DNA from 3 places in the Paenarthrobacter sp. JL.01a genome. Region 3 is predicted to be linked to each of the others. Evidence: riboswitches for the same ligand, from Rfam matches in the RefSeq annotation. Region 3 holds a riboswitch; each other region holds the start of a gene.
What was found. A riboswitch is a leader RNA that binds a small molecule or an ion and turns the genes downstream of it on or off. The one in region 3 is predicted to bind glycine.
Positions count from the first base shown of each region.

Region 1: another riboswitch for glycine. It lies ahead of gcvP (aminomethyl-transferring glycine dehydrogenase); the one in region 3 lies ahead of gcvP (aminomethyl-transferring glycine dehydrogenase).
Region 2: another riboswitch for glycine. It lies ahead of cycA (D-serine/D-alanine/glycine transporter); the one in region 3 lies ahead of gcvP (aminomethyl-transferring glycine dehydrogenase).

Region 1 covers NZ_CP104877.1:4,184,454-4,186,715, forward strand. Annotated here, with positions in the region: gene gcvP (aminomethyl-transferring glycine dehydrogenase) at 1-974, opposite strand, end outside; glycine riboswitch at 1,124-1,223, opposite strand; gene N5P29_RS19910 (PucR family transcriptional regulator) at 1,309-2,262, opposite strand, start outside.
Region 2 covers NZ_CP104877.1:767,167-769,428, reverse strand. Annotated here, with positions in the region: gene cycA (D-serine/D-alanine/glycine transporter) at 1-1,396, opposite strand, end outside; glycine riboswitch at 1,542-1,640, opposite strand; gene N5P29_RS03740 (FAD/NAD(P)-binding protein) at 1,678-2,262, opposite strand, start outside.
Region 3 covers NZ_CP104877.1:999,038-1,001,299, reverse strand. Annotated here, with positions in the region: gene gcvP (aminomethyl-transferring glycine dehydrogenase) at 1-1,489, opposite strand, end outside; glycine riboswitch at 1,668-1,765, opposite strand; gene N5P29_RS04935 (TetR/AcrR family transcriptional regulator) at 1,859-2,262, opposite strand, start outside.

The DNA of each region.
Region 1 (2,262 bases), 1.2 Mb from region 3:
TCGCGGCGGATGTGCTGCTCGCGGGTCTGCAGGGCGAGGCGGTAGGCGGGAACGCCCGCGTTGTCCTTGGACACGCCCACGATGCGGCCGGGAAGCGTGCGCTCCATACCGTTCCGGACCGCCATGTAAGCGGCATGCGGGCCACCGAAGAACAGCGGAACACCGAAGCGCTGCGCAGTTCCGACGGCGATGTCGGCACCTTGTTCGCCCGGGGGCGTGATGAGGGAGAGCGCCAGCAGATCGGCCGCGACGGTGACAAGTGCACCGCGTTCCTTTGCCTCAGCGATCACGGGAGCGTGGTTGAAGACCCGGCCCGAAACGCCCGGCTGCTGCAGGACGACGCCGTTAATGTCGCCGTCGGGCAATCCGGCCGAAAGGTCCGCAACGAGGACCTCGAAACCGAGCGCCTCGGCGCGGCCCTTCACGATCGCGATGGTCTGCGGGAGGAGGTCGGCGTCCAGGACGGTCTTGCCGTCCTTCACAGCTTTGTTGGCCCGGCGCATCAGCAACACGGCTTCGGCCACGGCGGTGGCTTCATCCAGCAGGGAAGCGTTGGCGATCGGGAGCCCGGTGAGGTCCTGGACCATGGTCTGGAAGTTCAGGAGCGCCTCAAGGCGGCCCTGGGAAATCTCCGGCTGGTACGGCGTGTAGGCGGTGTACCAGGCCGGGGATTCAAGGATGTTGCGGCGGATGACCGGCGGGGTGATGGTGTCGTAGTAGCCCTGGCCGATCATCTGCACGGCGGTCTTGTTCTTCGCCGCGAGCTTGCGGAGCTCGGCCAGGACCTGCGTCTCGCTCAGCGCCTTTTGCAGGCTCAGGGGCGAGGACTGGCGGATGGAATCGGGGACGGCGACATCCACCAGGCCATCAACCGAGTCGTAGCCGATCGCCTTGAGCATGGTGTCAACATCGGCCTGGCGGCGGGCGCCGATATGCCGGTCCGCGAAAGCGGTTGGGGAGGATTGAACAGTCAAGAGGAACTCCAGGATTCAGGCGTCCCACAGACGCCACGTTGAATATGGGTTCCTCCCCGCTCTGTATTGGACCTGAGAGATTCCGTGGACTTGGTTGCCCACTTGCACCGTCGGTGAGCCCGGTTGCCCGGGCTGCTTTCCAGAGTTGCCTCGCCGCGGCGGTACATGGGCCTGAGAGATTCCTGGGGAGGATTTGCTCCTACGGCGCCTGACTGGATGTACCCGGCAGGACTCTCCCGCCGCAGATCAAAAGCGTTTGCGCCACGTCAGTGACACGCTTCACACCATAGCGGGTCATTTCGAAAAAGCGCAAGGCGGTTGTTTTCCACACGGCTCAACCGCGCATCGCCTCGTGGATCTGCAAGGCCAGCCAGAGCTGCGCCAAGGTGGACGTTTCACCCATGTCCAGCCCCGTCAGTTCGCCGATTTTCCGGATTCTGTAGATGATGGTTTGCCGGTGCGTGAACAGCGCGGACGCGGTTTTTTGCCACGACCGCTGCGAGTCCAAATAGGTTTTTAATGTGACCGTCAGGTCGCCGTCCTGGCGTTGCTCGTACGCAAAAACCGGCCCCAGGAGACGCTGCACCAACGCGGTTCCTTCCTCGAATCCCGTCAGTCCAAGCCAGCTGGGACCCTCGGCGTAGCGGGCCAGCCCCAGCTTGTTGGCACGCGCCGAACCCAGCGCCCACAACGATTCTTGAAGGGCCTGTTGGAGTCCCGCGACGGAGGCCGCTGAACTGACGCCGATGACGCTTTCAGACCCGGCGCAGTGGACCAGGAGATCATCCGCGACGTCCGCGGCGACCACCACATGAAGCCGGTCGTTCCGCCGCAGGGAGGCCGCCGGAACGCCATGCCGCCAGAGTTCGACGTGCACGTTGGCCAGCCTGCCGCCGTCGTCCGCCAACATCGAGGCGACCACAAACTCCTGGGGAGGCACCTCGAAAGCCGTCAACCGCCGCTCGATCTCGCCCGTTCCGAGCCGCCCATCGAGGGCCTGCAGCAGGAACTCGCCGGCGAGCCGGTGCCGCCCTTCGAGCGAGAGTACGATGCGCGCCAACTGCAGTCCCAGCACGGTTGCGGCATGCAGAAGTACGACGGCGTCAGGGTGCGGTTCGCTGCCGGGCAGCACTACGAGGAGCGCATTCGCGTGGGTGGGAATGTCCATGGTCAGCACGTGCCGGCCACGGATCCGGTGCCACTGGAAGTTCTTGCCCGCCACGGATACGCGGCCCGGTTGCGGCGACCATTCCTCCACAAGGAACTCCGGCAGGGGATGGCCCTCCGG
Region 2 (2,262 bases), 230 kb from region 3:
GCTCGTAACGGGCCAGGTGGGTGGGCCGTTTGCGAAGGACCGCCCAGGCCACGCCAAGCGCGAGGAACCACACCGGAGTGACCAGCAGCGCCATGAGCGTGTCCGGCTGGGTGGTCAGGGCCCAAAGGATGAACGCGAAGAAAGCAAACACCACCCACACCATCACCACCCCACCCGGCATCTTGAAGGCCGAAGAATCATGCAAGTGGGGACGGCGCTTCCTGAAGGCCAGGTAGCTGGCCAGGATGATCGACCACACGAACACGAAGCAGACAGCCGAAACTGTGGTGACCATGTCGAACGCCTTGCCCACATCCTGCCCGGCGTACATGAGCACGACGCCGGACAGCAACAGGACGCAGGAAAGGAACAGGGCGTTGCGGGGTACTTTGCGTCCGGACAGGGCGCTGAAGACCGCGGGCGCGTCGCCTTCCTGGGCCAGGCCGTACACCATGCGTGACGTGGAGTAGATGCCGGAGTTGGCCGAGGACATTGCGGAGGTCAGCACTACCAGGTTCACGATCGTGGCCGCTGCACCAAGGCCTGCCAGGGAGAACATGGCGATGAAGGGGCTGTGGCCCGCGGCGAACTGGGTCCACGGAGTGACGGACATGAGGATGATGAGCGCGCCTACGTAGAAGAGCAGCACGCGGATGGGGATGGAGTTGATGGCCTTGGGCAGGTTCTTATCCGGGTCCTTGGCCTCGGCAGCGGTGGTGCCCACCAGCTCAATGCCCACGAACGCGAACACGGCAATCTGGAATCCGGCAACAAAGCCCATGAACTCGTTCGGGAAGAAGCCGCCATGACTCCAGAGGTTGCTGAAGCTGGCCGGTCCGGCGTCGGACTGGAAGCCGCTGAGGATCATGAACAGGCCAACGATAATCAGGGCGGCGATGGCCACAATCTTGATAAGCGCGAACCAGAATTCGGTCTCGCCGAAGGCCTTGACCGTGGCCAGGTTCAGGAGCAGCAGGATGCCGATGGTGATAAGACCTGGAATCCACAAGGGCAGCCCTGGCCACAACTCCTCCGAGTACCCGGCAATCGCAATGACGTCTGCGATGCCCGTGATGACCCAGCAGAACCAGTAGGTCCACCCGGTGAAGAAGCCGGCCCAGGGACCGAGGAGGTCTGCGGCGAAATCGCTGAAGGACTTGTAATTCAGGTTGCTCAGGAGCAGCTCGCCCATGGCGCGCATGACGAAGAACAGCATGAAGCCGATGATCATGTACACGAAAATTACGGAGGGGCCGGCTGCGGAAATGGTCTTGCCGGAGCCCATGAAGAGGCCGGTTCCAATGGCACCGCCGATGGCGATGAGCTGGATGTGGCGGTTGCTGAGCTGGCGTTCGAGATGCGGTGAATCGTTGCCGGTGGTGGGATGAATCGTCAAAGGAACTCCGTCGTTCAGGCGGCACTGTGGTGCCGCATTGATTCGGGTTCCTCCCCGCTCTGTAGGTAGACCTGAGAGTTTCCGCAGGCATGGGCCTGCTTGCACCTTCGGTGAGTCCGGTGGCCGGACTGCTTTCCAGAGTTGCCTCGCCGCGGCGGTACATGGGCCTGAGAGATTCCTGGGGAGGGTTTGCTCCTACGGCGCCTGACGAAATGTACCGGCAGGGCTCTCCCGCCGCAGATCAAAAGCGCGCACACCCAACGGGTGATGCAGCTCACACACTAACGAAGGCTGGCTGGTGACGCAACCCGGGGGCTCTGGAGTCCCAGAATGCTACGGGCGATTTCGTCGGCGTCGCGCAGGGTCCGTTGCCCGCTGGCATAGGCGGGGCCGGTGCGGGGACGGGCCTCCGCGGCGATGGCATTGCCCCACTGCGACGCAGACAACTGCAGCCCGAGCACGTACATGTTTTCCGTAACGGACCCGTTGGCGGCTATCGGGCGGTACGGGTGCGGTTCGACGTCAAGGCCGGTGGTCTGCATGGGGGTGCCCTCAACGCTCATCATGATCTTGGTCCGCACCAGGCCGTCGGCCATGAGTTGCTCAAGCAGCGGGGAAATATTGATGCCCACCCTGTTCGCCGGCGACATCGCCTCAATGAGGGTCTCCGCCTCCACGGGCCCGTCGTGAACCCACGGCGAAGCCGCCCGGAACACCTTTGCGCTGCGATCGACGCTGAACTTGGGGTCCGGTCCGACAAAACTTACGACGCCGGCACGCGCCAAGGCGGCGAGCTGCTCCGAGCGGAGCGCGGGCGGCCCGCTGGCCAGTCCTTCGACAAACGATTCGAACCAGCCACGCAGACC
Region 3 (2,262 bases):
TCATGGTGCGGTCCAGCGCGAGGTCGCGGTCCGAGAGCTTGCGGATGTAGCGCAGGAGCTGGGTCTCGGAGCGGTGGGTGTTGAACACCGGGTGCTGCATGAATGCGCTGGTGCGCTCAACGGAAGCCTCCAGCGCAAAGTCCTCGGCGGCATCGGTGACCGAAGCGCCAAAGACATCGAGGAGGCGGCCGACGATGTCGGACGTAGTCGTTTCGTCAACGGAGATGCCGACAGTGTCAGCATCGATGCCGCGCAGGTTGATGCCCTTGGCCTCGGCGACGGCGACGATCTCTGCTGCCTTGCCCGTGACGCGGACGGTGATGGTGTCGAAGAACGAACCGTGGAGGACCTCGACGCCGGCAGCCTTCAGGGACGCTGCAAGCGTCCGGGCGTGGCTGTGGGCGGTCTCAGCGATCGCCTTCAAGCCTTCCGGGCCGTGGTAGACCGCGTACATCGAAGCCACGATGGCCAGCAGCGCCTGCGCGGTGCAGATGTTGGACGTGGCCTTCTCGCGGCGGATGTGCTGCTCGCGGGTCTGCAGGGCCAGACGGTAGGCGGGAACGCCGGCGTCGTCCTTGGAAACGCCCACCAAGCGGCCCGGCATGGAACGCTCAAGACCCTTCTGGACGGCCATGTAGGCAGCGTGCGGGCCGCCGAAGAAGAGCGGGACACCCAGGCGCTGGGCGGAACCCACGGCGATGTCAGCGCCCTGCTCACCCGGAGGGGTGATGAGCGTCAGGGAAAGGAGGTCGGCGGCAACGGTGACCAGTGCGCCGCGTTCCTTGGCCTCGGCAATGACGGCGGAGTGGTCGAAGACGCGGCCGGAAGCACCGGGCTGCTGGAGGACGACGCCGTTGATGGCACCTTCCGGAAGGCCGGCTGAAAGATCGGCAACCTCAACCTCGAAGCCGAGGGCTTCAGCACGGCCCTTGACGATGGCGATGGTCTGCGGCAGGCAGTCCGCGTCGAGCACGGTCTTGCCGTCCTGCACGGCCTTGTTCTTGTTGGCGCGGCGCATCATGAGGACGGCTTCGGCCACGGCGGTTGCTTCGTCCAGCAGGGAGGCGTTGGCGATCGGCAGGCCAACGAGGTCCTGCACCATGGTCTGGAAATTCAGGAGTGCTTCAAGGCGGCCCTGCGAAATTTCGGGCTGGTACGGGGTGTAAGCGGTGTACCAGGCCGGGGACTCAAGGATGTTGCGGCGGATGACCGGCGGCGTGACGGTGTCGTAGTAGCCCTGGCCGATCATCTGGACGGCCGTCTTGTTCTTGGAGGCGAGCTTGCGCAGCTCGGCAAGGACCTCGACTTCGCTCAGCGCGTTCTGCAAGGTGAGGGCGACGTCCTGGCGGATGTCGTTCGGAACGGCAGTGTCGACCAGCGAGTCAACAGAGTCGTAGCCAACGGACTTGAGCATGGTCTCAATGTCGGCCTGGCGGCGGGCGCCGATATGCCGATCGACGAAGGTGGTGGAGGCGGAACTAACCGTCACGAAGGAACTCCAATACTTGGGCGGCGTTTGGGTACGCCGCAGCGGCTCGGGTTCCTCCCCGCTCTGTATTGGACCTGAGAGTTTCCGCGTGTTGTCCGCACAACGAATCGCTTGCACCGTCGGTGAGCACAGCATCCCACGTCAATGGCGTGGAGTGCCTGCTGCTTTCCAGAGTTGCCTCGCCGCGGCGGTGCGTGGGCCTGAGAGATTCCTGGGGAGGGTTTGCTCCTACGGCGCCTGCATCACGTGCCTGCAGGACTCTCCCGCCGCAGATCAAAGGCATGTTCAGTTGTCTGTGGGCACCACGCCGGGCACGCCACAAGGCTTAATTGTCCTACGTGCAAGGCCCTGCGGCAAATGGATGAAACGTCACTTCCGCAGGCGGTCCAGGACGCCCAGCAGGATTTCGACGTCGGCCTCCCGCCCGGCGTTGCCGGCCCCCTGCCCGCCTTCGAACATCGCATTGAAGTAGAGGCCGTCGCCCATGTAGCTGACGGCCTTGGCAATCTCCGGTCCTACGTCTTCGGCCAGGACATCCAGCCACTGCTGCTGGATTCCTGCGAAGCGCCGCCGCGTTTCCTCATGGGCTACTTCAGCGAGCCTCGTTGCCGCAACGAAGGCCCTGTCCATGGGGGTGTCGGCCCAGAGGGAGGACCGGATGAAGTACGCGGCCGCACCGTCCGACGCGGCCTTCATCTGCTCAATGTCTTCCTGCGCCAACTCGTCCAGGCGTTCCAGCAAGGCGCTGATCAGGGCTTCCTTGTTGGGGAAGT